Regions from separate parts of the Bradyrhizobium sp. Kon56 genome, predicted to be linked through region 4. Evidence: predicted binding sites of a transcription regulator. Region 4 holds the regulator's gene; each other region holds the start of a gene.
The links. The regulator LexA, encoded in region 4, represses DNA repair genes until DNA is damaged. The targets are predictions, from matches to a motif close to TGTTCNNNNTGTGTTCNG.
Positions count from the first base shown of each region.

Region 1: a site for LexA is predicted at 1,765-1,782, ahead of AC0L3B_RS21165 (ATP-dependent helicase). Genes of this name have one in related genera too.
Region 2: a site for LexA is predicted at 4,583-4,600, ahead of uvrA (excinuclease ABC subunit UvrA). Genes of this name have one in related genera too.
Region 3: a site for LexA is predicted at 2,105-2,122, ahead of AC0L3B_RS20670 (PA0069 family radical SAM protein). Genes of this name have one in related genera too.

Region 1 covers NZ_JBVVOU010000013.1:37,096-44,336, forward strand. Annotated here, with positions in the region: gene AC0L3B_RS21165 (ATP-dependent helicase) at 1-1,600, opposite strand, end outside; gene AC0L3B_RS21170 (DUF1328 domain-containing protein) at 1,842-2,015, shown strand; gene AC0L3B_RS21175 (thioesterase family protein) at 2,021-2,527, opposite strand; gene AC0L3B_RS21180 (FAD-binding oxidoreductase) at 2,615-4,039, shown strand; gene AC0L3B_RS21185 (hypothetical protein) at 4,090-4,452, shown strand; gene AC0L3B_RS21190 (SulP family inorganic anion transporter) at 4,459-6,126, opposite strand; gene AC0L3B_RS21195 (hypothetical protein) at 6,288-6,554, opposite strand; gene AC0L3B_RS21200 (GCG_CRPN prefix-to-repeats domain-containing protein) at 6,548-6,829, opposite strand; gene AC0L3B_RS21205 (hypothetical protein) at 6,921-7,241, opposite strand, start outside.
Region 2 covers NZ_JBVVOU010000016.1:162,771-170,011, reverse strand. Annotated here, with positions in the region: gene gyrA (DNA gyrase subunit A) at 1-1,383, opposite strand, end outside; gene AC0L3B_RS24415 (single-stranded DNA-binding protein) at 1,754-2,251, opposite strand; gene AC0L3B_RS24410 (outer membrane protein) at 2,711-3,493, shown strand; gene AC0L3B_RS24405 (outer membrane protein) at 3,725-4,414, shown strand; gene uvrA (excinuclease ABC subunit UvrA) at 4,697-7,241, shown strand, end outside.
Region 3 covers NZ_JBVVOU010000012.1:136,582-143,822, forward strand. Annotated here, with positions in the region: gene AC0L3B_RS20665 (phosphoketolase family protein) at 1-1,932, opposite strand, end outside; gene AC0L3B_RS20670 (PA0069 family radical SAM protein) at 2,144-3,307, shown strand; gene AC0L3B_RS20675 (VOC family protein) at 3,331-3,786, shown strand; gene AC0L3B_RS20680 (ribonuclease HII) at 3,864-4,721, shown strand; gene AC0L3B_RS20685 (glycosyltransferase family 39 protein) at 4,820-6,328, shown strand; gene AC0L3B_RS20690 (uracil-DNA glycosylase) at 6,453-7,241, opposite strand, start outside.
Region 4 covers NZ_JBVVOU010000016.1:59,837-67,077, forward strand. Annotated here, with positions in the region: gene AC0L3B_RS23890 (nuclear transport factor 2 family protein) at 1-338, shown strand, start outside; gene AC0L3B_RS23895 (DUF2171 domain-containing protein) at 423-656, shown strand; gene AC0L3B_RS23900 (ComEC/Rec2 family competence protein) at 752-3,031, shown strand; gene AC0L3B_RS23905 (hypothetical protein) at 3,170-3,604, opposite strand; gene lexA (transcriptional repressor LexA) at 4,113-4,814, opposite strand; gene AC0L3B_RS23915 (molybdopterin molybdotransferase MoeA) at 4,991-6,202, opposite strand; gene AC0L3B_RS23920 (hypothetical protein) at 6,441-6,632, opposite strand; gene AC0L3B_RS23925 (HAD family hydrolase) at 6,800-7,241, opposite strand, start outside.

The sequences.
Region 1 (7,241 bases), on a different contig from region 4:
TGCGGCGCTTGCGGGCGTGATCGTGCAGCATCTGCACGGTGGCATCGCCCAGGCCGCGCTTGGGCGTGTTGACGATGCGCTCGAAGGCGAGATCGTCGGCCGGTGAATTGATGACGCGGAGATAAGCCAGCGCATCGCGGATCTCGGCGCGCTCGTAGAAGCGCGGGCCGCCGATGACGCGATAGGGCAGGCCGAGCGTGACGAAGCGGTCCTCGAACTCGCGCATCTGGTAGGAGGCGCGCACCAGAATCGCGATCTCGTTGAGCTTGTCGCCCTTGCGCTGGATCTGCTCGATCTCCTCGCCGATGCCGCGGGCTTCCTCTTCCGAATCCCAAGAGCCCGTTACCGTGACCTTCTCGCCGTCCTGGTCCTCGGTGCGCAGCGTCTTGCCGAGCCGGCCCTCGTTGTGGGCGATCAGGTGCGAGGCGGCGGCGAGGATGTGGCCCGTCGAGCGGTAGTTGCGCTCGAGGCGGATGACCTTGGCGCCGGGGAAATCATGGTCGAAGCGCAGGATGTTGTCGACCTCCGCGCCGCGCCAGCCATAGATCGACTGGTCGTCGTCGCCGACGCAGCAGATGTTTTTGACGTGGCGCGTCTGCTCCTTCTCCCCGCTTGCGGGGTCGCGACGAGCTTCGCTCGCGCTGAGAAGGTCGGGATGAGGGGCTGCCTCCACGAGCTCAGCTTGCTGAGAGTCCCCCTCACCCGGATCGCTCGGGCGCGCAATTGCGCTGCCGGGCGATCCGACCTCTCCCCGCACGCGGGGAGAGGCAAAAGAAGTCGGCGCTTGGGACAGCAGCCGCAGCCACAGATATTGAGCGACGTTGGTGTCTTGATACTCATCGACCAGGATGAATTTGAAGCGCTGCTGGTACTGCCGCAGGATATCCGGGTGCTCGCGGAAGATGCGGATGTCCTCGAGCAGCAGATCGCCGAAATCGGCGGCGTTCAGGATCTTCAGCCGCTCCTGGTAGCTCGCATAGAGCTTGCCGCCCTTGCCGTTGGCGAACACGGCGGCCTCGCCCGACGGCACCTGCGACGGCGTCAGGCCGCGGTTCTTCCAGCCGTCGATCAGCCCGGCCAGCATGCGCGCCGGCCAGCGCTTGTCGTCGATATTGTCGGCTTGCAGAAGCTGCTTGAGCAGTCGGACCTGATCGTCGACGTCGAGCACGGTGAAGTTCGACTTGAGCTGCGCCAGCTCGGCGTGAGTGCGCAGGATGCGCCCGCCGATGGAGTGGAAGGTGCCGAGCCACGGCATGCCTTCGACGGCATGGCCGAGCATCTGGCCGAGCCGGTGCTTCATTTCGCGCGCGGCCTTGTTGGTGAAGGTCACCGACAGGATTTCGGATGGGCGGGCGCGGCCCTGGCTCAGGATGTGGGCGATGCGCGTGGTCAGCACGCGGGTCTTGCCGGTGCCGGCGCCGGCCAGCACCAGAACCGGCCCGTCCAGCGTCTCCACAGCCTCGCGCTGCTCCGGATTGAGCCCGGACAGGTATTGCGGGCCTACCGAGGCGCGCGCACGCGCGGCGATGCCGCCGGCTGCGGGCTGGTGGTCGGGGACGCTCTGGGACGTGATCTTGCTCGGCTCGGTCATGCGAATCATTTGCCCCACGTTGGCACCGCGGGGTGGTGAAAGGGGAGCCTTCTTAACAGGGATTGGTCCCTATATGGGGCCGCGGACAGGGGTTTTCCACGTGCGCCGAAAGCCAATTTGTTCCTGTCGGTCAGGCGAATTTCCGGCTTCAGCGGCCCGGAACCATTGTTCCGAGTTGGCGATTGGTTCTGCAAGTGAGGCGCGTCAGCCGCGCCGATCGCAGACAGACATCGAAACAGAGGTTCGGATCATGCTTAGCTGGGTAGTTACGTTTCTGGTTATCGCCCTGATCGCCGGTATCCTGGGCTTTGGCGGCCTCGCCGGCGCGTCGATCGAAATCGCCAAGATCATCTTCTTCATCGCAGTCGTGTTGTTCCTGGTCTCGGCCGTTGTCGGACTGGCACGGGGTCGTAACAGGGTTTAGCGCGCTTACCGCTTCGAGGGCATCGCCACGTTCCGGCCGATGCCCTCGGGCCGCGGGACGGCGCTGTGGGCCTTGACCACCGCTGCGATGCGCTCACGGATGTCTGGGGGAAAAGCCGCCACCTTTCGTGAGCCCATGTCGATGTGAAGCGACATGTTTTCCGATGTGGCGGACAGCCATCCTTCGGTCGCGTGCCGCAGCTCCTGGAAGGTGTGCAGCCGCTTGTCGTCGGCTTCCAGCAGCCAGACCGAGACCTGCACGGGATCGTCGAGGTGGATTTCGCGCAAATACCGCACGTGGCATTCGGCGGTGAAGGTCGAGCCGCCGCGCTCTTTCATGTAGCCCGGTCCGATCCCGAGCGTCAGCCACATCTGGTCGATCGCGCGGTCGAACATCACGTTGTAATAGGCCATGTTGAGGTGGCCGTTGTAGTCGATCCATTGCGGCTCGATCTGCATGATTGACGAGCGGAACGGCACGCCCTCGATCGTTGTGGCAGCAGTCTCCGGCATGTGTCCTTCCCCAGCTATGCGTCCGGTCGCTTGACTTGACCGGTGAGATGTCCTTTGCCACGGTTCGTCTCGTCGGGAGGAACGTCCGTGGGTACGACCATCACCAATAATCCGCCGCGGCCGGCGCCGAAAGCCCTCGCGAGCGCGCTGGAGCAACTTGCCGCGCGGTTCGGCAACCGCCTCATCACCTCGCAAGCCGTCCGCGAGCAGCACGGCCATACCACCACATGGATCGTGAACCAGCCGCCGGACGGCGTGGTGATGGCGCAGGAGACTGCCGACATCCAGGACGTGGTGCGGATCTGCGCGAAAAACGGCGTGCCCGTCATCGCCTTCGGCACCGGCACCTCGCTCGAGGGCCAGGTCAACGCACCCGCCGGCGGAATCTGCATCGACCTGCGCGACATGAACAAGGTGCTCGCGGTGCATGCCGAGGACCTCGATTGCGTGATCCAGCCCGGGGTGACCCGCAAGGCGCTCAACGAGCATCTGCGCGACCAGGGCCTGTTCTTCCCGATCGACCCCGGCGCGGACGCTTCCCTCGGTGGCATGGCCTCGACCCGCGCTTCCGGCACCAATGCGGTGCGCTACGGCACCATGCGCGACAGTGTGCTGGCGCTGAAAGTGGTCCGCGGCGACGGCGAGATCATCACGACCGGCACGCGTGCGAAGAAATCATCCGCCGGCTACGACCTGACGCATCTGTTCGTCGGCGCCGAGGGCACGCTCGGCATCATCTCGGAGCTGACCATCCGCCTGCGCGGCATCCCCGATACGATCGCGGCCGGAGCGGTGTCGTTCGAGACCGTGCACGGGGCGTGTCAGGCCGTGATCCTGGCGATCCAGACCGGCATTCCCGTGGCGCGCATCGAGTTGCTCAACGCCGCGCAGGTGCGGGCCTGCAACGCCTATTCGAAGCTGACGCTGCCGGAAACGCCGCTGCTGCTGATGGAATTCCATGGCAGCGAGATCGAGGTCGCCGAACAGTCCAAGGCCTTCGGCGAGATCGCCAGGGATTGCGGCGGCGGCGATTTCTCCTGGACCACCAAGCCGGAGGACCGCACAAAACTGTGGCAGGCGCGGCACGACGCCTATTGGTCGGTGAAAGCGCTGCGGCCCGGCGACAGCATCGGGGTGGTCGCGACCGACGTCTGCGTGCCGATCTCGCGGCTTGCCGAATGCGTCGGCGAGACCGAGGAAGATCTCAAGCGCCTCAACCTGTTGTCGCCGATCGTCGGCCATGTCGGCGACGGCAATTTCCACTGCTCGCTGGTCTGCGACACCAACGATGCCGACGAGATGGCGCGCGGCGAGGAGTTCATGCATCGGCTGGTCGAGCGCGCGCAGGCGATGGACGGCACCTGCACCGGCGAGCACGGCATCGGTCAGGGCAAGCAGAAATACCTCAAGGCGGAGCTCGGCCCCGAGGCGATCGACGCGATGCGGGCGCTGAAAAAGGCGCTCGATCCGCAGAACATCTTCAATCCCGGGAAGATCGTACCGGAGGCGTAGCGCGCGGCGTGGCCGCCGTTTATGCTCGCTCCCTCACCACGGAGCAGGCAATGCAGTGGTTCGCGCGCAAGACGCGTCAGGACGTCTGGGACGAAGCGATCGAGCGGCCGCTCGGCGACATCGAGGCCGCCGAGCGCATCCGTGCGATCTGTGACGCCGCTGCGGCGAGCGCGGCAGGTAGCGCGCGCAGCGACAAGCGCGACAGCGAGCGCTACGAGCGCGCGGCGAAAGTCGCGATGGAAATCGCGATGAAGATCTCGGATGGACTGATGCGCGACGACGCAGTCCGTCGCATCGTCGATCTCTGCATGAAGGCGAACGACCTCAAGACGGCGCAAATCCTGTTTCGCGCGATCCATGCCAGCTGGATCCGCGAAACGATCCAGCGCGATCACCCGCCATTGGCGCAGTGAGCCCAGTTATCGCGCCAACTTCCGCACGGCCTCGTCGACGCTGTGGAAGACACGCTCTCTCGGCAGGGCGTCGAACAATCTAAACCGCTCGAACGCGTCCTGCGCGCGCACCGATTCCAGCCGGGCCAGCGCGACGGTGACGCCCTGTTCGCTGCACGCCCTGAACACGTCCAGCAGGATCTGCGCGGCGGTGAAGTCGATCTCGACCATGCCGCTCGCCTCCAGCACCAGCAGCTGTGGCGGCGTCGTGCCGAGCACCTTGATCACGTCGCTGCGAAAGCCGGGCGCGTTGAGGAAGGACAGCGGCGCCTGCAGCCCGAGCACGGCGACGCCGGCGATGCGCTCGCCGGCGATGTGCGGATGTGCCGGCCACCAGATCGTGGTGCCCGGCACGCGCTCGAACTCGACCAGCCGCGCGCGCGTCGTGCTCCAGATGCCGTGCAGCAGCGACAGCACGATGCCGAGGAACGCGCCTTGCTGGATCGGCAGCACGATGATCAGCGCGGCGGTGGCGGCGATCAGCAGGAATTCGCTGGGGGATTGGCGATAGATCGTGACGATCTGCTTCACGCGGATGATGCGCAGCGCGACGAACAGCAGGATGCCGCCGAGGGCTGCGTCTGGAACGTGCTGCAGCAATCCCGTTCCAAACGCGAGCAGCGCCAGCACGATCGCAGCGGCGGCGAGACCCGCGAGCTGCGATTGTCCGCCGGTCTCGGCGACAATGCCCGTCCGCGGCGGGCTGGCGTTGACCGGAAACGCGCCGAACAGGCCCGACAGTACGCAGCCTACGCCCGCGCCGAGAAAATCGCGATCGACATCGGCCGGCTTGTCGGGATCGGACGGGAATGAGCGCGTCGTCGCCGCGGTCTGCACCATCACCACGACCGTGATGACAAAGGCGAGCGGCACGAGGCGGACCCATTGCTCCGGTGCAAGCTCGGGGAAGGCCGGCCGCGGCAGCGTCCCCGGCACGAGGCCTACGACATTGACGCCCTTGCTCTCGAGGCCGAGCGCGATCGTGGCCAGGGTCGCGGCGACGAGCCCGATCAGCGCGCCCGGAATTTTTGCGCTGATCTTCTCGGCGGCGAAGACCACGGCCAGCACACCGAAGCCGATGCACAGCGTGAAGGGATTGCTGCGGCCGAGCTCGCTTGCGAGCACACCGATGCGATCGAGCGTCGGCCCGCTTGGCGAGTCCAGACCCAGCACGCCCGGCAATTGCGACACGATGATGTGGACGGAGATGCCGGCGAGGAAACCGACCATGACGGGCACGGACAAGAGATTGGCGATGCCGCCGAGGCGGAAGGCGCCGCCGGCCAGCATCATTGCGCCGACCATCAGTGCCAGTGCGATCGCGAGGCCCTGATACTCAGGCGAGCCGGCGGCGGCCAGCGCCGCCAGCCCGCCGGCGAAGATCGGCGTGATCGTGGAATCGGCGCCGCAGGACAGGAAGCGGTTTCCGCCGAGCATCGCAAAGCCGAGCGATCCCGCCATGAAGGCGAAGAAGCCGATCTGCGGCGCGAAGCCGCCGAGCCGCGCCGTGGCCATCTGCTCTGGGATCGCGATTGCCGCGAGCGTCAGGCCGGCCATCAAATCGCCCGGCAGCGAATAGGACGCGAGTGAGCGAAACAGCGGCCATGATGTTGCGGTGTGAGCGTCCTGCGCCATCAGCAGCGAATCCCCGAAGTGTTCCGTTGGCCGACCAGACCACAGCTGCCGGTCGTCGGCAAACATGGGGTTGCCGGCCTCGCCTGTATATCGTGCGACACCGCAGGGCTCGGGCACTTATCGCGTCTGCGAGCCCCACGCGCACTCCCGCGAGGCACGCCCTATGGCTTCGACGCCTGCGCCTGCTTCAGCGCGCTCTTGCAGCCATCCGACAGCTGGTTGAAATGCTCGATCATGCACTGCTTGACGCGGCCGCCTCCCGGCATGATGCCGGAGCACAGCGCGCGCATGTCCGCGGTGCACGCTTGGCGTATCTCCTGTCGCGGTTGCTGGGCGGACGCGGCGCCCGCGGACGATATCGCGACCAACGCGGCGATGATGGCCGCGATCGCGCGTCGCAGCTCCCGTAGCTGTACAGGTCTCACCATGCGCAGACCCTCCGCACGCCGAATGGCGTGCTGGTCCACCAACAGGCCCCAGGATAGGGAGGCGCCGCATAGGCATAGGGTGGATGGGCGTAGGGCACGATGGTCCGCCGGCACAGGCCGTTGGCCGTCAGGTGCCAGCCGGGTCCGCAGCCGCCGCTGACTTCGGTGAGGCCGTCGGACATGCCGGGGTGAGGGCTGGGGGTGAAGGCTAGCGCGGTCGAACCTGCGGCCAGTGCGGCTGCCGCGGCCGACGCCAAGATCGTCAATCGTCGCATTCGAGATATCCATGCTTGCAAGTTGGAGGAAGGCAGTCCGCGGCCAGTGTTCTGACCCCGGCCGGAATTTCACGGTCGTGCGGCGCGAGGGTCAGTACCGGTATCCGTAATAGGGATGAGTCCCGACCGTGCCGCTGCGCGTCACGCTGTTGCCGTTCGGACCCGTCGTGGTGCGCGTGTAGTCGAATGCATGCGGAGCGACGCGCGTGATGCTGCCGCTGCGTGCGATCGTGCCGCCATAAGGTCCCGTCACCGAAGCCGAACGCGAGCAGGTTCCGCCGGCGCATCCGCCGCTGGCGCTGCCGTAGTAGGTACCTCGCCAAGTCGTGACGCTGCCGCTGCGAACCCAGGCGTTTGCACCGGAGGCTCCCGTGAGAGCCAGCACCGTTGCGAGTGATAGCGAAGCCAGAAT
Region 2 (7,241 bases), 100 kb from region 4:
ATCGAGAATGGCCCTCGCCTGCTCCATCGACAGCCGGATCGTGCCGTTCTCGCTGATGCGGTGGCGCGGATCGTCGATCAGCGTCAGCATGTCCTCGACGTCCCGGGCCGGCCAGTCGCGCGACATCAGGGTGTCGCGGGCGGTGGTCGGGTCGGGCGAGGTCCGGATGACGCGGATCATCTCGTCGATATTGGCGACTGCGATGGCGAGACCGACCAAAACATGGGCGCGATCTCGGGCCTTGGCGAGCAGGAACTTGGTGCGCCGCGTGACGACCCGCTCGCGGAAGTCGACGAAGATCGCCAGCAGGTCCTTCAGGTGCATGACCCGTGGACGGCCGCTGTCGAGCGCCACCATGTTGACGCCGAAGCTCGTCTGCAGCGGCGTGAACCTATAGAGCTGATTGAGCACCACATCCGGCACGGCGTCGCGCTTCAATTCGATGACGACGCGGTAGCCGTCGCGATCGGATTCATCGCGCAGGTCGCCGATGCCCTCGATCTTCTTTTCCTTGACCAACTCGGCGATGCGCTCGACCATCGTCGCCTTGTTCACCTGGTAGGGAATCTCGGTGATGATGATCGCCTCGCGCTCCTTGCGGATGGTCTCGATCGCGACCTTGCCGCGCATCATGACCGAGCCGCGGCCGAGGTGATAGGCGGCGCGGATGCCCTGCCGTCCGAGGATGACGCCGCCGGTCGGGAAGTCGGGTCCCGGCACGATGTTGATGAGCTCGTCGATGGTGAGCGCGGGGTTGTCGATCAGCGCGACGCAGGCGTCGATGACCTCGCCGAGATTGTGCGGCGGGATGTTGGTCGCCATGCCGACCGCGATGCCGCCGGCGCCGTTGACGAGAAGGTTCGGGAACTTGGCTGGCAAGACCGACGGTTCGGTCTCGTTGTTGTCGTAGTTCGGCTGGAAGTCGACCGTGTCCTTGTCGATGTCGGCCAGCAGAGCCAGCGCCGCCTTCGTCAATCGGGCTTCGGTATAACGATAGGCAGCCGGGGGATCGCCGTCGACCGAGCCGAAATTGCCCTGGCCGTCGATCAGCGGCACGCGCATGGAGAAGTCCTGCGCCATCCGGACCATGGCGTCGTAGATCGACTGGTCGCCATGCGGATGATATTTACCGATGACGTCACCGACCACGCGGGCGGACTTGACGTACTTCTTGTCCGGCGTGTGCCCCTGCTCGTTCATCGAGTACAGGATGCGGCGATGCACCGGCTTCAGGCCATCGCGGGCGTCAGGCAGCGCCCGCGCCACGATCACGCTCATGGCGTAGTCGAGATAGGACTTCTTCATCTCCTCGAAGATGGAGACGGGGCGAATATCCGAGGGTTGCGCCGGCTGGTCGCCGGGCTTGTCGTCGTCGTCAGCCAAGGGGAAATCCGGTGAGGTTTTATCTGGGAATCATATAGCGCATCGAGCCTCTGATAACCACCCTCGCGGCGTTCTGGGAAGCGCTTTTTCCGCCTATTTTTCCAACAACTTAAGCCCTTGCGAGCGGTGTCTCGGACAGCACTCGCATCGGCCTTGCAAAATCGCCGCTCACGCGTGGAAAACCGCGCGGTGAGCTTGCCGCGTCGGCGCGTTTGCCAAGCCGCAATCCGAGCTCACCCCAAACATGAAGCGGGCCCGGAAATGCCGAGCCCGTCCTGTCGATTAGTGGGATGTTCTGACATGAGATGAGAAGCGCCGCCCATCCGGCCGGGCGTCCGCATCAGGCGCCGCGTTCTTGGAGCGGAATCGCTCAGAACGGGATATCGTCGTCCATGTCGCTGTTGCGGCCACCGCCGCCGGCGGCAACAGGGCGCCGCGGCGCGCTGCTGACCGGACCGGAGGAGCCGAAATCGCCGCCCGGCTCGTCGCCGAAGCTGCCGCCTCCGCCACCGCCGCTACGACCGTCCAGCATCGTCAAGGTCGAGTTGAACCCCTGCAGCACGACTTCGGTCGAGTACTTTTCGACACCGCTCTGGTCGGTCCATTTGCGGGTCTGGAGCGCACCCTCGACGTAAATCTTGGCGCCCTTCTTCAGATACTGTTCGGCGACCTTGCAGAGCCCTTCATTAAAGATCACGACGCGGTGCCACTCGGTCTTTTCCTTGCGCTCGCCAGTCGCCTTGTCGCGCCACGTCTCCGAGGTCGCGACGCTCAGATTGGCGATCGGCCGCCCGTCCTGGGTGCGGCGGATTTCAGGATCCTTGCCGAGATTTCCAACCAGAATGACCTTGTTGACGCTTCCCGCCATCTCCGCTCTCCGCTCCGAATGCCACTGAATTCAAGAAGGCCGGTCCGCTCCCGCGTTCCGCCGTGCCTGTTGAGGCGACCCTATACGCTCGCCGAACACTTGCGGACGACGATCAGGCCGTCACCCTTCCGGTTATCCCCACATATAGCATCGACCTCCGGTTCGTTCCAGATTTGTTCTTGGCGAAGACAGATCTGAAGGCGTGGGATCGATCGGCCAAATGTGTTGCGGAAAGGCACACGTCGATTGGAACCTTTGTAGGTTCCCAAAAATGGAAGAAAGAACTTAACATTCAGCAAGTTATGGGTACTCGCACTGCCCCGGTATTGTTGCATTTGGGAGACGGACTCTGCCGCTCCGTAGAGCTACGGTTGCCTCGGACTTAGTTCATATGGGCCCTCGCGCCTGATCAGCCGCTTCGGGGACATAAGAAGCGGACGAAACCTGGGGAGACTGGCAATGAATAAGCTTCTTATTTGTACAATCGGTGCAGTGGCGATGGGCTTGTCGGCTCCCGCAAGCGCGGCGGACATGGCCGCGCGTCCCTACACCAAAGCCCCGCCGCCGGCGGTTGCCGCCATCTACGACTGGAGCGGCTTCTACATCGGCATCAACGGCGGCGGTGGCTCCAGCCACAAGTGCTGGGACTTCGTCACGCCCGCGACCGGCGTTCTCGTCGGCGAAGGCTGTCACAATGCAACAGGGGGCACCGTCGGCGGCCAGATCGGCTATCGCTGGCAGTCCGCCAATTGGGTGTTCGGTCTGGAAGGCCAGGGCAACTGGGCTGATTTCCGGGGCGACAACGTGAGCACCCTCTTCCCTGGTACCGCTTTGGTGACGGGTGATCGCAACCGTTCCCGCATCGACGCTTTCGGTCTCATCACCGGTCAGGTCGGTTACGCCTGGAACAACGTGCTGCTTTACGTGAAGGGCGGCGCCGCCGTCGTCGGTGACAAGTACGACATCTACGCTGCTGCGGGTACGCCCGGCGCGGGCGCGCTGTTGGCTTCGGCCCGGGAGACTCGCTGGGGTGGCACGGTCGGGGCCGGTCTGGAATTCGGCTTCGCCCCGAACTGGTCGCTGGGCTTTGAGTACGACCACATCTTCCTTGGCGATCGCACGATCGGCTTCACAACGCCCGCGGGTGCGGTATTCGGCAGCGACCGGATTCGCCAGGACGTAGACATGGGCCTGGTCCGCTTGAACTATCGCTGGGGCGGTCCGGCCATCGCAAGGTACTGATCGCGCTGGACATATCGCACTTCGAAGGCCGGCCTTGCGCCGGCCTTTTGCTGTGCAGTCCTCCGATATTAATCGGTCAATAACCGTTCCGTTTTCCGACCGTTGTTGCTTTTGAGTGACACAACTTGCGGCTTCACTGGTGTAAGTACGGCATCAGTTGGGCAAGTGAGTCCGATGCCCTTCCCTATCTTGGAAGGCACAATCAGAAACTGGGACTGGGATTAGTTGAAAATGAAAAAGGTTTTGTTGGCTTCGGCCTGTTTGTTCGCTCTCGCTGCCCCGGCTTCGGCCGCTGATCTCGCGGCGCGCCCCTACACCAAGGCCCCCGTGGCCATGGCTTCGGTCTACAACTGGACCGGCTTCTACCTCGGTATCGTCGGTGGCGGCGCTTGGGAAAATTCCTCGACCGACCCGAAGATGAAGGGCGGCTTCGTCGGCGGTACTGCCGGCTACAACTGGCAGACCGGCAATGTCGTGCTCGGCGTCGAGGCCGATGGTTCCTGGGCTGATGTCAGCGCGTCGGTCACCGGCCCCGTTGCCGTCCCCGGCTTCGGCCTCGTCAGCACCACCCTCAGCTCCAAAACCGATGCGATGGGAACCGTGCGCGGCCGCATCGGCTACGCCGTCAACAACGTCCTGTTCTACGGCACCGGTGGTTACGCCTGGATCGACAACAAGCTCAGCGTCAGCGCGCTCGGCGTGACCGTTTCCGACAGCAAGTGGCACTCCGGCTGGACCGTCGGTGCGGGCGTCGAAGCGTTCTTCGCTCCGCAGTGGTCGGTCAAGGGCGAGTACCTCTTTCGCAGCCTCGGCGGCGAGACCTACTTCTCGGGCGCCCTGCCCTCCGGCACGCTCGAGTTTCACACCGTGCAGGTCGGCGTGAACTATCACTTCGGGGGCCCGGTGGTCGCCAAGTACTGAGTTCAGTACTTAGCCCCAACGCCATCCGCGTTACGAAAGGCCGGCCTTGTGCCGGCCTTTTTGTTTTGTCGGGCACGTTGCCGCGCAGTTCCACCCTGCTCCTGCCAGATGCCGCCAGTGCGCCAACAATCCGTTGACGATTCGCAAGTCCCACTGGAAATCCGTCTCCGTTCTTCCTACGTTCGCTGACAACCCCATCGGCGCCGATCCCGGTTCCGGGCGAAGCGCGCCTTTTTTGTTGGCGCGATCGCGCGCCTTTGGGATTCCTTGAGGGCAACCCGGATGGATGAAGTGATCAAGGCGAAGCGCCAACAGCAGAACGTGGGATCAAACCTGCGCGCAATTACCATCCGTGGCGCGCGCGAGCACAATCTCAAGAACGTCGATGTCGAGATTCCCCGCGACAAGCTGGTGGTGTTCACGGGGCTGTCGGGCTCCGGCAAATCCTCGCTCGCGTTCGACACCATCTACGCCGAAGGCCAGCGCCGCTACGTCGAATCGCTGTCTGCCTACGCCCGCCAGTTCCTGGAGATGATGCAGAAGCCCGACGTCGACCAGATCGACGGCCTGTCGCCGGCGATCTCGATCGAGCAGAAGACGACGTCGAAGAACCCGCGCTCCACCGTCGGCACGGTGACCGAAATCTACGACTACATGCGCCTGCTGTGGGCGCGCGTCGGCGTGCCCTATTCGCCCGCCACCGGCCTGCCGATCGAGAGCCAGATCGTCTCGCAGATGGTCGATCGCGTGCTGGCGCTGCCCGAGGGCTCGCGCCTCTATCTGCTCGCGCCGGTCGTGCGCGGCCGCAAGGGCGAGTACCGCAAAGAGCTTGCCGAATGGCTCAAGAAGGGCTTTCAGCGCGTCAAGATCGACGGCGCCTTCCACGAGCTCGCCGAAGCCCCTGTTCTCGACAAGAAATTCCCGCACGACATCGACGTCGTCGTCGATCGCATCGTGGTGCGCCCCGACATCGGCCAGCGCCTCGCCGAAAGTTTCGAGACCGCGCTGAAACTTGCCGAGGGCCTCGCCGTCATCGAATTCGCGGATGCGCCGGCTGCGGCAGCACCCGCGGAAGAGAAGAAGAAGACCGCAAAGATCCACGACAAGAGCGGACCCGAGCGCATGCTGTTCTCGGAAAAGTTCGCCTGCCCGGTGTCCGGCTTCACCATCCCCGAGATCGAGCCCCGGCTGTTCTCGTTCAACAACCCCTATGGCGCCTGTCCCGCGTGCGGCGGCCTCGGCGTCGAGCAGCATGTCGACGAAGACCTCGTCATTCCCGACAAGGAGCTCGCCATTGGCAAGGGCGCGATCGCGCCCTGGGCCAAGTCTTCGTCGCCCTATTACATTCAGACGCTGACTGCGCTCGGCAAGCACTACAAGTTCACGCTGACCACCAAATGGAAGGATCTGCCCAAGAAGACGCAGAACGCGATCCTCCATGGCTCCGGCGAGGACGAGATCAAGTTCTCCTACGAGGACGGCGTCCGCTCCTACGACACCAAGAAGCCGTTCGAGGGCGTCATCACCAACATCAACCGCCGCTATCGCGAGACCGAGAGCGAGTGGGCGCGCGAGGAGCTGGCGAAGTATTTCCACGACGTACCCTGCGAGGCGTGCCACGGTTTTCGGCTCAAGCCCGAGGCGCTCTGCGTCAAGATCGGCGGCAAGCATATCGGCGACATCTCCGAGATGTCGGTGAAGGGCGCCGGCGCGTGGTTCGAGACCGTGCCGGAGGCGCTGAACACTCAGCAGAACGAGATCGCCGGCCGCATCCTCAAGGAGATCCGCGAGCGCCTTACCTTCCTGCTCGATGTCGGCCTCAACTACCTCACACTCTCCCGCTCCTCCGGCACGCTGTCCGGCGGCGAGAGCCAGCGCATCCGGCTGGCTTCGCAGATCGGCTCGGGCCTGACAGGCGTGCTCTACGTGCTCGACGAGCCCTCGATCGGCTTGCACCAGCGCGACAACGCGCGCCTGCTCGACACGCTCAAGAGACTTCGTGACCTCGGCAACACCGTGATCGTGGTCGAGCACGACGAGGACGCGATCCTGCTCGCCGACCACGTGCTCGACATCGGCCCCGGCGCCGGCATGCATGGCGGCAACATCATCGCCGAAGGCACGCCCGCCGAGATCATGCGCAACCCCAACTCGCTGACGGGCAAATATCTCACCGGCGAGCTCGAGGTCGAGGTGCCCGAGCGGCGCCCGCCGAACCATCGCCGCACCATCAAGGTGGTCAACGCGCGCGGCAATAACCTCAAGAACGTTACGGCCGAAATTCCGCTCGGCCTGTTCACCTGCGTCACCGGCGTCTCCGGCGGCGGCAAGTCGACGCTGCTGATCGACACGCTCTACAAGGCGATCGCCCGCAAGCTGAACAATGCCAGCGAAGGCGCCGCGCCGCACGACCGCATCGAGGGCCTCGAGCACATCGACAAGATCATCGACATCGACCAGTCGCCGATCGGTCGCACGCCGCGCTCCAACCCCGCGACCTATACCGGTGCCTTCACGCCGATCCGCGAATGGTTCGCCGGCCTGCCCGAGTCGAAAGCGCGCGGCTACGAGCCCGGCCGGTTCTCCTTCAACGTCAAGGGCGGCCGCTGCGAGGCCTGCCAGGGCGACGGCGTCATCAAGATCGAGATGCACTTCTTGCCCGACGTCTACGTCACCTGCGACGTCTGCAAGGGCAAGCGCTACAACCGCGAGACGCTGGAGGTCCTATTCAAGGGCAAGAGCATCGCCGACGTGCTCGACATGACCGTCGAGGAAGCGGCCGAGTTCTTCAAGGCGGTCCCACGTGTACGCGAGACGTTCCAGACGC
Region 3 (7,241 bases), on a different contig from region 4:
CAGGTCGACGGCAGCGACCGTTTCCAGTGTCGGCACGTCGCCGGCGCAGGCCATCACGACATCGGGCTCGCCATTCGTGTCTTCCGTGCCGGCCCAGTTCCAGATGCCGATGCCGGCGGCGCAATGCGTGGCTGCCTCCTGCATCGACAGCCATTGCGGCGCCGGCTGCTTGCCGGCGACGATGACGTTGATGCGGTCATAGGTGCGCAGGCAGTGATCGGCGATCCACAGCAGCGTGTTGGCATCCGGCGGGAAGTAGATGCGGACGATGTCGGCCTTCTTGTTGGCGACGAGATCGACGAAACCGGGATCCTGATGGCTGAAGCCGTTGTGGTCCTGACGCCAGACATGCGAGGTGAGCAGATAGTTGAGCGAGGCGATCGGTCGCCGCCACGGCAGATGCCGGGTCACCTTCAGCCATTTGGCGTGCTGGTTGAACATGGAATCCACGATGTGGATGAACGCCTCGTAGCAGGAGAAGAAGCCGTGCCGGCCCGTGAGCAGGTAACCCTCTAACCAGCCCTGGCAGAGATGCTCGCTCAGGACTTCCATCACGCGTCCGTCCTGGGCGAGATGCACGTCGTAAGGTTTTGTCGGCTCCATCCAGACGCGTTCGGTGGCCTCGAACACCGCATCGAGCCGGTTCGACGCAGTCTCGTCCGGGCCCATGATGCGGAAGTTGCGGGCCTCGGTGTTGAGGCGGATGACGTCGCGCAGGAATTTCCCGAGCTCGCGGGTTGCCTCCGCCACGACGCCGCCCGGCTGCGCTACTTCGACGGCGAAACTGCGGAAGTCCGGCAGCTTCAGCTCCTTCTTCAGAAGGCCGCCATTGGCGTGCGGATTGGCGCCCATGCGGCGATTGCCTTCGGGCGCGAGCGCCTGGAGCTCGGCAATGAGCGCGCCGTTCGCGTCGAACAGCTTTTCCGGCTCGTAGCTGCGCATCCAGTCTTCGAGAATCTTCAGATGCGCCGGGTTCTCGCGACAGTTCGCGACGGGCACCTGATGCGCCCGCCAAAAGCCCTCCACCTTCTTGCCGTCGACTTCCTTGGGGCCGGTCCAGCCCTTCGGGCTGCGCAGCACGATCATCGGCCAGCGCGGGCGTTCGACGCTCTTGCGGCCGTCGCGGGCGTGCTGCTGGATCGACCGGATGCTGACGAGCGCGACGTCGAGCGCGTCTGCCATGGCCCGGTGCATCAATTTGGGATCGTCGCCCTCGACGAACAGCGGCTCGTGGCCGAGCCCGCGGAAGAGATCGCGGATCTCGTCGTCGCGCATCCGGCCGAGCACGGTCGGATTGGCAATCTTGTAACCGTTGAGATGCAGGATCGGCAGCACCGCGCCGTCATGCGCAGGATTGAGGAATTTGTTGGAGTGCCAGGACGCGGCGAGCGGGCCGGTCTCGGCCTCGCCGTCACCGACGACACAGGCGACGATCAGGTCGGGATTGTCGAAGGCCGCGCCATAGGCATGCACCAGCGCGTAACCGAGCTCACCGCCTTCGTGGATCGAGCCCGGCGTTTCCGGCGCCGCGTGACTCGGGATGCCGCCGGGGAAGGAGAATTGCCTGAACAGCTTGCGCAACCCCTCGGTATCGCGCGCGATATCGGGATAGAGCTCGCTGTAGCTGCCTTCGAGATAGGTGTTAGCGACCATGCCGGGGCCGCCGTGCCCGGGACCGCAGACATAGATCACGTTCAGGTCCAGCGCGCGGATGACGCGGTTGAGATGGGCATAAATGAAGTTCAAACCGGGCGTCGTGCCCCAATGGCCGAGCAAACGCGGCTTGATGTGCTCGGGCCGTAAGGGCTCGCGCAGCAGCGGATTGTCGAGGAGATAGATTTGCCCGACGGAGAGATAGTTCGCGGCGCGCCAATAGCGGTCGAGCAGATCGAGGTTGCTGCTCGCTGCGGCCAATTGTTGTTGATTTGTCATGTTCTTGCCGACCTTCACCCAACGATCGTCATCAACCATGTTCCGCGACGATCGATCCCTCCCGTGATCAAACGGAATCGTGGTCACGCTGGTGTTGCGTGAAGTCAAAAACCCCCGCCCGAAATTTGGGCAGCTCTACTGTGCATGGGGTTGTTTTCACGTTTTTTGTTTGTGTTCTTGATTTGTTCCTTTGGCATGCTATCTTGGCTTCATGAGTCCAGCATCCTCTCATGCTCTCAAGCACCCGCCGGTCACGGCGCCCTCCGAGCCGGCGGGTGCGCCTTCTGACTTCCCTGAGCTGGCGGTCGCCATCGACCGCCAGCGCAGGCGAGGCCGGGGCGCGCAGTCCAACGCCAGCGGCCGGTTTGAGGCCGAGGCGCGCGTCGCATTCGACGATGGCTGGCAGAGCCTTGAAGAACTGCCCCCGTTCAAGACCACGGTCGGGATCGACACCTCGCGCAAGGTGATCACCCGCAACGAATCTCCCGACATCGGCTTCGATCGTTCGATCAATCCCTACCGCGGTTGCGAGCACGGCTGCGTCTATTGCTTCGCGCGGCCGACGCATGCCTATCTCGGCCTGTCGCCGGGGCTCGACTTTGAGTCGAAGCTGTTCGTGAAGCCCGAGGCGCCGGCGTTGCTCGAGAAGGAGCTTGCGGCGCCGGGCTACGAGCCGCGGATGATCGCGATCGGCACCAACACCGATCCCTATCAGCCGATCGAGCGCGAGCGCAAAATCATGCGCGGCATTCTGGAGGTGCTGGAGCGCGCCGGCCATCCCGTCGGGATCGTCACCAAGTCGGCGCTGGTCGTGCGCGACATCGACATTCTCGCGCGAATGGCCAAACGCAACCTCGCCAAGGTCGGGATCTCCGTGACCTCGCTCGATCCGAAACTAGCGCGCACCATGGAGCCGCGGGCGTCCACGCCGCCGAAGCGGCTGGAGGCACTGAAGCAGCTTTCCGAGGCTGGCATTCCGACCACCGTCATGGTCGCGCCCGTGATCCCCGCGCTGAACGATTCCGAGATCGAGCGCATCCTGGATGCCGCCGCCCATGCCGGCGTCAAGGAGGCCTCCTACGTGTTGCTGCGGTTGCCGCTCGAGGTGCGCGATCTCTTTCGGGAATGGCTGATGGCGAACTATCCGGACCGGTATCGCCACGTCTTCACGCTGATCCGCGACATGCGCGGCGGCCGTGACTACGATGCGAAATGGGGCGAGCGCATGAAGGGCACCGGCCCGATGGCCTGGACCATCGGCCGCCGCTTCGAGATCGCTTGCGACAGGCTCGGGCTGAACAAACGGCGCGCCAAGCTGACGACGGATCATTTTGCCAAGCCGAAGCGGAACGGCGATCAGCTCAGCCTGTTCTGAGGGACGAAGTGAGAGAGGCGTCTATGAGTAAGGAACCGCCAGCTCCTATCCCGCGGCTGACCGTCATCACGCTGGGCGTGAACGACATCCGCGCCAGCATTGCCTTTTACGACGCGCTCGGTTTCTCGCGCCGGCTCAAGGTAACCGGCGAGACCGTTGCGTTCTATGACACCGGCGGTCCGGTGCTCGCGTTGTTTCCCTGGGATCAACTCGCGGTCGACGCCAAATTGCCTGATCATCCGAGGCCATCGACGTTCCGCGGCATGACGCTCGCCTGGAATTGCCGCGCGCGTGAGGAGGTGGATGCGGTGCTGGTCTTCGCCGTCAGCAAGGGAGCCGCGTTGCTGAAGGCAGCACATGAGACCGACTACGGCGGCTATTCCGGCTATTTCGCCGATCCTGACGGCCATCCCTGGGAGGTCGTGGTCGCGCCCGGCATCGACGTCGGCGAGGACCGGCGGGTGCATCTGGCGGAATAGGGCGGCTGGCTTGAATAACGGGAATTGTTCGAGGTTCCCGATTGCGCAGGCCATGCCGCTTGCGCACGATCCCGGCCATGATTCGGGATCAATCCGCCAAGAAGCCGGCCAAAGGCGCGCCCAAAAAGGCTGCGCCTAAGAACGAGAAGGCTGCGCCTGAGAACAAGAAAGCTGCGCCCAAAAAAATCGCCAAGGCGCTGGCCGGCACAAAGAGCGCCATCATCGTTGCCCCAAGCTTCCGCCGTGAGCGCGCGCTGATCAAGCGCGGCGTTTGGCCGGTAGCGGGCTGCGATGAGGCGGGCCGGGGGCCACTGGCCGGTCCGGTGGTGGCGGCGGCGGTGATTCTCGATCCCGACCGCATCCCGCGCGGCATCGACGATTCCAAGCGCCTGACGGCCGAGGAGCGCGAAAGGCTGTTCGGCAAGATCTGCGCGACCGCCCAGGTCTCGGTGGCCGTCGCCTCGCGCTCCCGCATCGACCGCGACAACATCCTGCGCGCCTCGCTGTGGGCGCTGAAGCGCGCCGTGGTGGCGCTGCCCCAGCAGCCGCGGCACGTCTTCGTCGACGGCCGCGACCGGCTCGACACGGAATGCGATTGCGAAGCCGTGATCGGCGGCGACGGCATCGTCCTGTCGATCGCAGCGGCCTCGATCATCGCCAAGGTAACGCGGGACCGCCTGATGTGCGCGTTGGCGCAGGACTGTCCCGGCTACGGTTTCGAGCAGCATAAGGGCTACGCCGTGCCCGAGCACCTCGACGCGCTCAACCGCCTCGGTCCCACCGTCCACCACCGCAGCTTCTTCGCCCCCGTCGCCGCCGCACGCGCCAAGCACATGCCCTGGACGGTCGAGCCGGCGCAGGATCTGTTTGCGGTGACCGAGATCGAGTTGCAGGTGGACACGAGCCTGGAAGTCGACGCGTCGGCAAATCTCTAGACGAGACTCAGTTGCCACGACGCGTCACGCCCTTTATCAAAACAGTCGTGAGCGAATAGGGCCGGCTTCACGGGTTGGCTGCATCTTTCGGACGTTGCATGCGGTTTACCTCCCTGGTCATCGAGCTCATTCGCGCGCGGCCGCGGCTGATCGTCTGGATCGCCGTGCTGCTCCAGGCCGCGATGTGGCTGTTCGTGGCGCTCGTGTTTTATCGCAGCCCGCCCGGCAGTCTCGCGACCCTGCTGGCCTTCGGCCGCGAATACCAGGTCGGCACCGATCTCGGGCCGCCCTTGCCGGTCTGGCTCGCCGACATCGCCTATCGCGCTGCCGGCGGCCACCTGTTCGGTGTCTACGTGCTGGCCGAGCTCTGCGGGATCGCGACTTTGATCACGCTCTATCATCTGTCCCGCGCGGTGGTCGGTCCCCAGCAGGCAGTGCTGGCCGTGCTGCTGACCATGACGCTGCTGGCCTTCTCCTCGCCCACACTCGACTTCGGCCCTCTGGTGCTGGCGCGACCGCTCTGGGCGCTGCTGCTGCTGCATTCCTGGCAGATCATCGGACAGCGCCGCGGCAACGCCTGGTTTGCCTGGTCGATCGAGGCCGGCCTCTTGCTGCTGACGACGCCGGCTGCGATCTTCCTGCTGCTGCTGATCGTCGTCTTCGCGCTCGCAACCGCGGACGGCCGCCGCACGTTGCGTGCCTTCGACCCGCTGTTTGCGCTGGTGGTCGTCGCCGTGCTGGCATTGCCCTATGCCGTCTGGCTGATGCGCGCCGAGGCGCTCGTCCTGCCGGCCTTACCTGCGGTCGCCCAGCTCAATGCCCGCGCGCTGCACGCGGCCTGGCTGCTCGGGGGGCTCCTGCTCGGTGCGGCGGCGATCCCGGCGCTGACCGTCCTCAACACCGGCCTGTTCGTGCCCAAGAGCGAGGAGGCGCCGATCATCTACCGCCCGCCGGTCGAGCCGCTCGCACGTAATTTCGTCTATTTCTTCGCGCTGGCGCCGGCGCTCGGCGCGGTGCTGATCTCCGGCCTGCTGGGCCTCGACGCCGTCGTCGGCGGCGCCGGCGTCGTGCTGGTGTCGTCGGGGCTTGCCGTGGTCGTGGGGGCCGGCGATCTCATCGCGATGCGCCGCGCGAGGATGCTGCGGATGGTCTGGGCGGCTGCCGTCGTGGCGCCCGCAATCGGCGTCGTGCTCGCCGTCCTGCTGCTGCCGTGGACCGGTGCCAACGAGATCGCGACCTCGATGCCGGCCCGCGCGATTTCGGACTTCTTCGACGAGAGCTTTGCCCGCCGCACCAATCATCGCCTGCGCGCGGTCGCCGGCGAGACCCAGCTTGCGAGCTTGATCACGCTGCATTCCGGCCGGCCGCATCTCTTCATCGATGCCGAGCCCGCGCGTACACCCTGGATCAATCAGGCCAAATTCAGCGAGACCGGCGGCGTCGTGGTCTGGCGCGCTTCCGATACCGCCGGCACGCCGCCGCCGGACATCCTCGCGCGCTTTCCCGGCATCGTGCCGGAAGTCCCGCGCGCCTTCGAATGGCTGGTGACCGGACGCCAGCAACTCCTGCGCATCGGCTGGGCCATCGTGCGGCCGAAGGGGACTTAGTTGCTCGCTCTTTCGGTCGTCATTGCGAGGAGCCCTTGCGACGAAGCAATCCACAGCCCCTCCGCGGAAAAATTCTGGATTGCTTCGCTGCGCTCGCAATGACGGCGAAAGGCTGTACGGCCCCTCACGCCTCCGCCAGCACCTTCGCGATCGCGCGCAGATCCTGCCAGGCCAGCCGCTTGTACGACGGCGAGCGCAACAGATAGGCGGGATGGAAGGTCGGCAGCGCGCGAATGGTGCGCCCGCCCGTCTCGTAGTCGAACCAGCGGCCGCGGGTACGCATGATGCCTTCGCGGGTCGACAGCAGCGTCTGCGTCGAGGGATTGCCGAGTGTCACCAGCACATCCGGATTCACCAGCTCGATCTGGCGCTGGATGAACGGCAGGCAGATTTGCGTCTCCTGCGGCGTCGGCGTGCGGTTGCCGGGCGGCCGCCAGGGAATCACGTTGGCGATGTAGGCCGTGGTGCGGTTGAGGCCTATGGCTCCTATCATCAAATCGAGCAGCTTGCCGCTGCGCCCGACGAAGGGCAGCCCCTCGATGTCCTCGTCGCGGCCCGGTGCCTCGCCGACGAACATGATGCGTGCCTGCGGATTGCCGTCGGCGAAAACCAAACGTGTCGCCGTGTGCTTCAGCGCGCAGCCGTCAAAGCTCTGCATCAGCTCGCGCAGCGCCTCCAAGCTTGGCGCGGTGCGTGCGGCCTCGCGCGCCGAGGCGATCGCGATGTCGGGCGCAGGTGCCGCCTCGCCGCGCATCACCGCGGGCGCGGCGACCAGCCGTGGGGCCTCGACTGGAGGTGGCGCGCGCGGGGCCGGAGGTGGAACATCCAATTCCGCCAGGCGGTCGATCGGTTCCTCCGCGAGCGTGCAATCGACTCCGGCCTCCAGATAGAAGGCGAGCAGCTCTCGGACCGT
Region 4 (7,241 bases):
GCGCCGGCTTCGCCACGCTCGATGCGGCCGCGCTCTCATCGCTCTATGCGAGGAATGCCTTCTTCTTCGGCTCCAACCCAAAGCTCTACCGGGGCAGGGCCGGCGTCGCAGACTATTTCAACGGCCTGCCGCGCTGGCGCAAGCCGAGCGCGGTGTTTTCCGAGGTGACGGCGGCGCAGGCAGGTCCTGATCTGATCAATATGGCCGCGACCATCTCGTTCGATCTCGCCGGCGAACGCCCCGATTTCTCGGTCAAGATGAGCTGGGTCATCATGCGCGAGGACGGCGAGTGGAAGATCGTCAATCACCATGCTTCGTCGCAGGCGCCGCTGATCTGACGAGCGGGCACACGGCTTCGTCATTCTCGTGAGAGAACGAACGTGCTCCCCGCGCGTTGGGGTGGGTCCAACAAGGAACCCACCATGCAGAACATCGCAGAGCATATGGAAGTGATCGGCGCCGACGGCGTCCACATCGGCACCGTCGACAAGGTCGAAGGCAATCGCATCAAGCTGACCAAGAAGGACAGCGGCGAGGGCAGCCACAAGGGCCATCATCACTTCATCGACAAGGGCCTCGTCGCCGATATCGAGGGCAACAAGGTCAGGCTGTCGGCCAAGGCGGATGTGGCCGTGACGATGGAAGAGGAAAAGTAGCGGCCGCGCCCCTTCGTTCCTGATCCGTACCGCTATCCGCCCACCTGCACGTTCCGGTAGCTTCTGGCTTCGTTGCGTATCATCGAGTGCAGGGAATGGCGGAGCCGGGCCGGCCGGTACGATCGCAGGGGATCGCGGGGACGTGGCCCGCGGGCCGCGCCGCGTCCGCGGGCGGCCTCGCGCCTGCAGGCCTCGACCTCTGGACATCGCTGGCCGAGACCCTCCGCGCCTGGCTGCGCGCCGAGGCGGGCGCCGGGCGGCTGTTGCCGTGGGTGCCCGTCGCGTTTGGCTGCGGCATCGCGCTTTATTTCTCTGCCGATCATGAGCCGGTGCTGTGGGTCGTTGCCACGACCGCCATCGCGCTCCTGCTTGGCGCGGCTCTGTTGCGGCGGAGCCGGCTGTTCGCCCCGGCCATCATGATCGCGGCGGTCGCGGCCGGCTTTGCCGTCGCAACCTGGAAGACGGCGCGCATCGCCCACCCGGTGCTGGCAAGGGCGCTCTATTCGGTGTCGTTGTCGGGCTTCGTCGAGGCTCGCGACATCCGCGAGCGTACCGATCGTTTCGTGCTGCGCGTCACGGCGATGGAGGCGCAGCGCAGCGACGTCAGGCTCGAGCGCGTGCGCCTGTCGGTCCGCAAGGGCACCGCGCCGGAGGTCGGTAGCTTCGTTCAGCTGAAGGCACGGCTGATGCCGCCACTCGCGCCGGTGCGGCCCGGCAGCTACGACTTTTCGCGTGACATGTTCTTCCAGGGCATCGGCGCCTCCGGCTTCGCGATGGGCGCCATCACGGTGGCGTCGCCGCCTGAGACCGGCGGCTTACGGCTGCGTTACGCGGCCTTCATGCAAGGCCTGCGCGATGCGATCGATGCCCGCATCCGGGCGACGCTCGACGGCGACAATCGGGCGATCGCGACCGCGCTGCTCACCGGGCGGCGCGATGCGATCACCACGCCCGTCAACGATGCGATGTTCATCTCCGGCCTCGGCCACGTGCTCTCGATCTCCGGTTATCACATGGCCGTCGTTGCCGGCGTCGTGTTCTTCGCGGTGCGCGCGCTGCTCGCTCTGATCCCCGGATTGGCGGCCGGCTTCGCCATCAAGAAATGGTCGGCCGCCGCCGCGCTGGTCGCCGCTGCGTTCTACCTGCTGCTGTCGGGCGCGGAGGTCGCCACGCAAAGGTCGTTCTTCATGACGGCGGTGGTGCTGATCGCGGTGATGGTCGATCGCCGCGCCATCACCTTCCGCACGCTTGCTGTGGCTGCGCTGATCGTGCTGGCGGTCGCGCCGGAAGCGCTGGTGCATCCGAGTTTTCAGATGTCGTTTGCGGCAACGCTCGGCTTGGTCGCACTGGTGCAGATCGGCATGCCCAATTTGTTTGCCTCGCCGGACAATTCGGCGACTGCGCGCATTGCGATGTGGGGTGGGCGCGAGATTGCGATGCTGTTCATGGCTTCGCTGATTGCGGGACTTGCGACGACGCCCTATGCCGCCTTTCATTTCCACCGTGTCACGCCGTTCGGCGTGCTCGCCAATCTCGGCGCGATGCCGGTGGTCTCTGCGCTGGTGATGCCGGCGGGGCTGTTGGGGCTGCTTGCTGCGCCGTTCGGGCTGGACAGCGTGTTCTGGTGGCTGATGGGGATTGGCATCGAGTGGATGGTCGCGGTCTCGCGCTGGGTCGCGGCCTTGCCGGGCGCGGTGGGCCGCATCCCGGCGTTCGGGATCGCGCCGCTGATCGCGGCGAGCCTGGGAATCATTGTGCTCGGCTTGTTGCGCACGCCGCTGCGCTGGTCCGGCGCCCTGGTGCTGCTGGCAGCGATCCTCTGGGGACTGTCGGCGCGGCAGCCCGACATCCTGATTGCCGGGGATGGCGCCAGCGTCGCGGTGCGGGGCAGGGACGGATATCTGCACCTGATCAGGACGAACAAGGACAGCTTTCTGCTCAAGGAATGGCTCGCTGCCGACGCCGATCCGCGCGATGCGGGCAGAGCCTCGCTTGCCGATGGCGTGTCCTGCGACGAATCCGGCTGCGTGACGCCACTGGCCGACGGGAGGCTGGTCGCGCTGGCACTGCGCGTCGACGCTCTCGCGGACGATTGCAGTCGGGCCGCGCTGGTGGTGACGACTCGTCCCGCACCGCCTGATTGCGCGGCGATGGTGGTCGATCGGCAGCGGCTCGCCAGCCAGAGCGCGCTGGCGCTGACGCAGCGTGGTGACGGTTTTGTGGTTCAGGCAGTGAGGGCGAGAGGCACGAGCCGCCCCTGGTTGCCGGCCGGCGCCGGCGAGGGTGATTTCGACGGCAGCCTCGCGCCAAAGTCGACCGCGCCTCGCATCAAGGACGCAACGCCGGCGGACACCGACCTGCAAGCCGTCGATTGATCTGATGGTGCGGAGCAACGCAGTGGTTCGGTGCGTCCGTTCGGATTAGCGGGGTGCAAACCACACCATCTCGCCGGCCACGGCCGGCGATGGCGATTTAATCCTGACCTCCGACTTCGTAGCCGGAGGGCGGCTCTGTCAGCCGATCGGCAGGTGCGTGACGGTCGGCTGCCTGTCGGCGGTGATCTGCGCCTTGTGCTCGCGCTCGGTGACCGACTGAGTCACCGGCAGTTGCAGCACCGTCGCGCGCTGGCCTTCGACGAGCTGCGTCACCAGCACGTATTTGCCGTCGGGGAATTCGATCGCATCATGATGGCGGTCGGGAACGTGCGGATCGATCTTGCCGAACTTGCCCACGCGGGAATTGATGGTGCGCGTCCAGATCCAGCGATTGTCGTAGCGGACGTCGTCGGCGAAGGCGAGCTCCGTCCCCGGCAGCAGGCAGACGGCAACAGACGGATCGGCTGCAGAGGCGAAGCCGCGCGTCGAGGTGCCGCGGAAGCTTGTCGTGACGATCGTCTCGCCGACTTCGGCGGGGCGCGACGCGACGGCATGTAGGCTGTAGTCACACATCGGGTGCTCCTCATGCTGGGATAGCAACCCGCGTCTCTTATCGAGGCGCAGGCCTCTATCAGAGTGGAAGCACGAACGCTCTGCTTGGTTGTGGGCAAATCTGCGGCTGGCTTCCGCAAGCCGCGATCACATTATCTTTCCCGAATTCAATAGGAACAAAGCTCGCCGCGATGCATTCGGGAGGCGCGTACGCGAACATTGCCAACTTGGCTGCAACGGCCGAACTTGACCGCTGGTCGCTGTTTCCTCGAACAACCGAGCCGCGAAGCGGTGCTGCTTGAAGCGGTGCTGCTTGAAGCGGTGCTGCTTCGTCGGCGTGGCGAGGAGCCAGCGTTGGAGGAGGGGCCGGATAGTCTGTGCAGAACCAGAAAGGCTATCCAGCCGGAGCGGACGATGATCCGCTCCAATCTCTGACCGGCGATGCCGATCGGAAGCGCGCGAGGCGCCAAGCACCTCCGGCATGAAGTGCTTCCGATATGAAGTACTGCCGATAGAAAGACTCCCGGTATCAGTACTTCCGGTAAAGCCCGATCAGCTTGCCCTGAATCTTCACCCGGTTGGGCGGCAGGATGCGGACCTCATAGGCCGCGTTGGCGGGCTCGAGCGCGATCGAGGCGCCGCGACGGCGGAAGCGCTTCAGCGTCGCTTCCTCGTCGTCGATCAGCGCCACCACGATGTCGCCGGTATCGGCGCTCTCGTTGCGCTGGATCAGGGCCATGTCGCCGTCGAGAATGCCGGCTTCGACCATCGAGTCGCCGCGCACTTCCAGCGCGTAATGCTCGCCCGAGCCGAGCATGTCAGGCGGTACGCTGATAGTATGGCTGCGGGTCTGCAACGCCTCGATCGGCGTGCCGGCCGCGATGCGGCCCATCACCGGCACCGCGACGGGACGTTCGCCCTCGTCAGCGGGCAGGCTCGCGCTCGCACGCACCTTGCCGAGATTGCCCTCGATGACGCTCGGCGTGAAGCCGCGGCGGCTGCCAGCGGCTGCCTGGAGCTCCGGCAGCTTGATGACTTCAATCGCACGGGCGCGGTTGGGCAGGCGTCGGATGAAGCCACGCTCCTCGAGCGCCGTGATCAGGCGATGGATGCCCGACTTCGAGCGCAGATCGAGCGCATCCTTCATCTCGTCGAAGGAGGGCGGCACGCCGCTTTCCTTCAGACGTTCACTGATGAACCGCAGAAGCTCGTATTGTTTGCGCGTTAACATCTCGACCAAAGTCCCCCGGTTGATGTCGTCCGATTCCGAGACGCTGAATTCGGCCATAAGCCGCTGCATGCTCGAAACAAATCATGAACAGACACTATATGTTCGATACATGTTCCGCAACTGCTTAATTTACCGTGAACAGAGCAAAGTGCGCGGAACGCGCGTTGCGGGGGCGCTCAGACGGGGAGCCGCAACACTTCGCAAGCCGTGCCTGCTTCGGCCTTCGGCGCGAATGGTGCGCGGACGAGAAGTACCTGTGCTGCAGCGAGATTCGCAAGCAGCGAAGAGTCCTGATGATTGACGGGAACAACGACGCGTGTGCCATCGTCACGCTCCTCAAGATGCGCGCGCAGATAGTCCTCGCGCTGGTCGTTGGCGCCGACGTCGCGGCCGAGCACGGCGCGTTCACGGCGATGGTGAATCACTGAACGGCCCGACAGGGCGCGAATCAGCGGCACCATGAACAGGAAAGCGCACACGTAGGACGATACGGGATTGCCCGGCAGGCCGATCACACCCATTGCGCCGAGTCGCCCGTGCATCATTGGCTTGCCTGGCCGCATCGCGATCTTCCAGAACGCCATCGCGATGCCTTCGTCCCGCAGTGCCTGCTGGACCAGATCGTGGTCGCCGACCGATGCGCCGCCGGTCGTGATCAGGACGTCGGCGCCGCTCTCGCGGGCGCGGCGGATGCCGGCGGTGGTCGCCTCCAGCGTGTCGGCGGCAATACCGAGGTCGATGGTCTCGGCGCCCTCGCTGCGGGCGAGCGCGTGCAGGGCGTAGCCGTTGGAATAGACGATCTGGCCGTGGCCGGGCGTGGTGCCCGGCATCACCAGCTCGTCGCCGGTGGCGAGAATCGCGACTTTCGGACGCCTGACAACGGCAAGGTGCGGATGATTCATCCCGGCGGCGAGCGCGAGGTCTCGCTCGGTCAAACGGCTTCCCTTGCGCAGGAGCACGTCGCCCTCGCGGAAATCGACGCCGGCGGGGCGGATGTGCCGGCCGGCGATTGCGGCTTCCTTGATCGTGATCCGCTTGCCGGCGGCGACCGTGTCCTCCTGGATCACGACGGCGTCCGCGCCAAAGGGAACGACGCCGCCGGTGAAGATCCGCACGGCCTCGCCGGCTCCGACCGTTCCCTCGAACGGTCGGCCCGCTGCGACTTCGCCGATGACGGTGAGCTCCGAATCGATCGTCGCGGCGTCGGCCGCGCGCACCGCGTAGCCGTCCATCGCCGACATCGCTTGCGGCGGCTGCGTGCGCCGCGCCACGACGTCACGCGCGAGCACGCGATGGTAGGCCTCGTCGAGGGAAATCATTTCTTCCGGCAGCGGCTCTGCACCCGCCAGCACCGCGGCAAGCGCGTCAGAAACCGGCATCAAGGCCACGGCGAAAACTCCTGCTCGGCACGTTCGGGCGAATGTTCCGCACGTCTTCTAGCCGAGCGCAGGCGCAGAGGCAAAAGCGGCTGAGCAGGCACAGTCATCCCGCCCCTTCACATTGTTCCGGAAGGCAGGATCAAGCGCGTCGCGGCATGATCCGAAGGAGGTCACAGATCGGCAGGAGAGTGGTCATGGAAGCGACGAAAATCATGGCAAGGCGAGAACGCGCCATGGCCTGAATCGATCAGCTCCCTGCCTGCCCGGGAGTTACGTCGGGCGCCTTGGATCCCTGATCCTTGTCGGGCAGCGGGTCGGCTTGGGATTTCAGGTCGGCGGCCTTGCTCACAAGCTTGGCGGAAAGGTCCGAATCTGAAGTTGTCCTCGCGAATTCAAGAAGAAGAGAGGCCTGCTTGGTGAGGTAGGTTTTGCCCAGCACGATGATGCATCCGTCCGTAGAAGTCCCAACGGACTCTAAGAGTCCGGAAGGCGGTATTCCGTTCCCGGAACTCTGTATAAAAATGTACAAAGTGATCCGGTTCCTCAATTTTTCAAAATTGGTCCGTCGGGCCGTGCCGTCGTGGGTTTCGCGACAACGGACCGTCGTCAAATGCCCAATGCCTTCAATGCGTTCCCGACGTCACGCGGCGAGGTCACATGCACCGCCGTCAAGCCGCGCGCGCGCGCTCCCTCGATGTTTTCGGCAAGATCGTCGAAGAACACGATGCGCCCGGCGGGCACGCCGATCGCCGCAACGACGTGGTCGAAGGCCTCCGCATCCGGTTTGCGCAGGCCGATGCTGGACGACAAATACAGCTCGCGGAAATGGCCGAGGAGGTCGGCATATTCCCTCGAGAAATGGTCCACGTGCGGCCGGTTGGTGTTGGAGAAAGCATAGAGCGGCATCTGTTTCGCTGCGCGCGGCAGCAGCTCGGCGATGTCAGGCATTTCGCCGGCGAAAATCGCGTTCCAGCCTTCCAGGAACTGCGCATCCGAAATGCCGATTCCGAGCGAGGCTCGCAATGAGGCGAAATAGTCCTCATCGCTG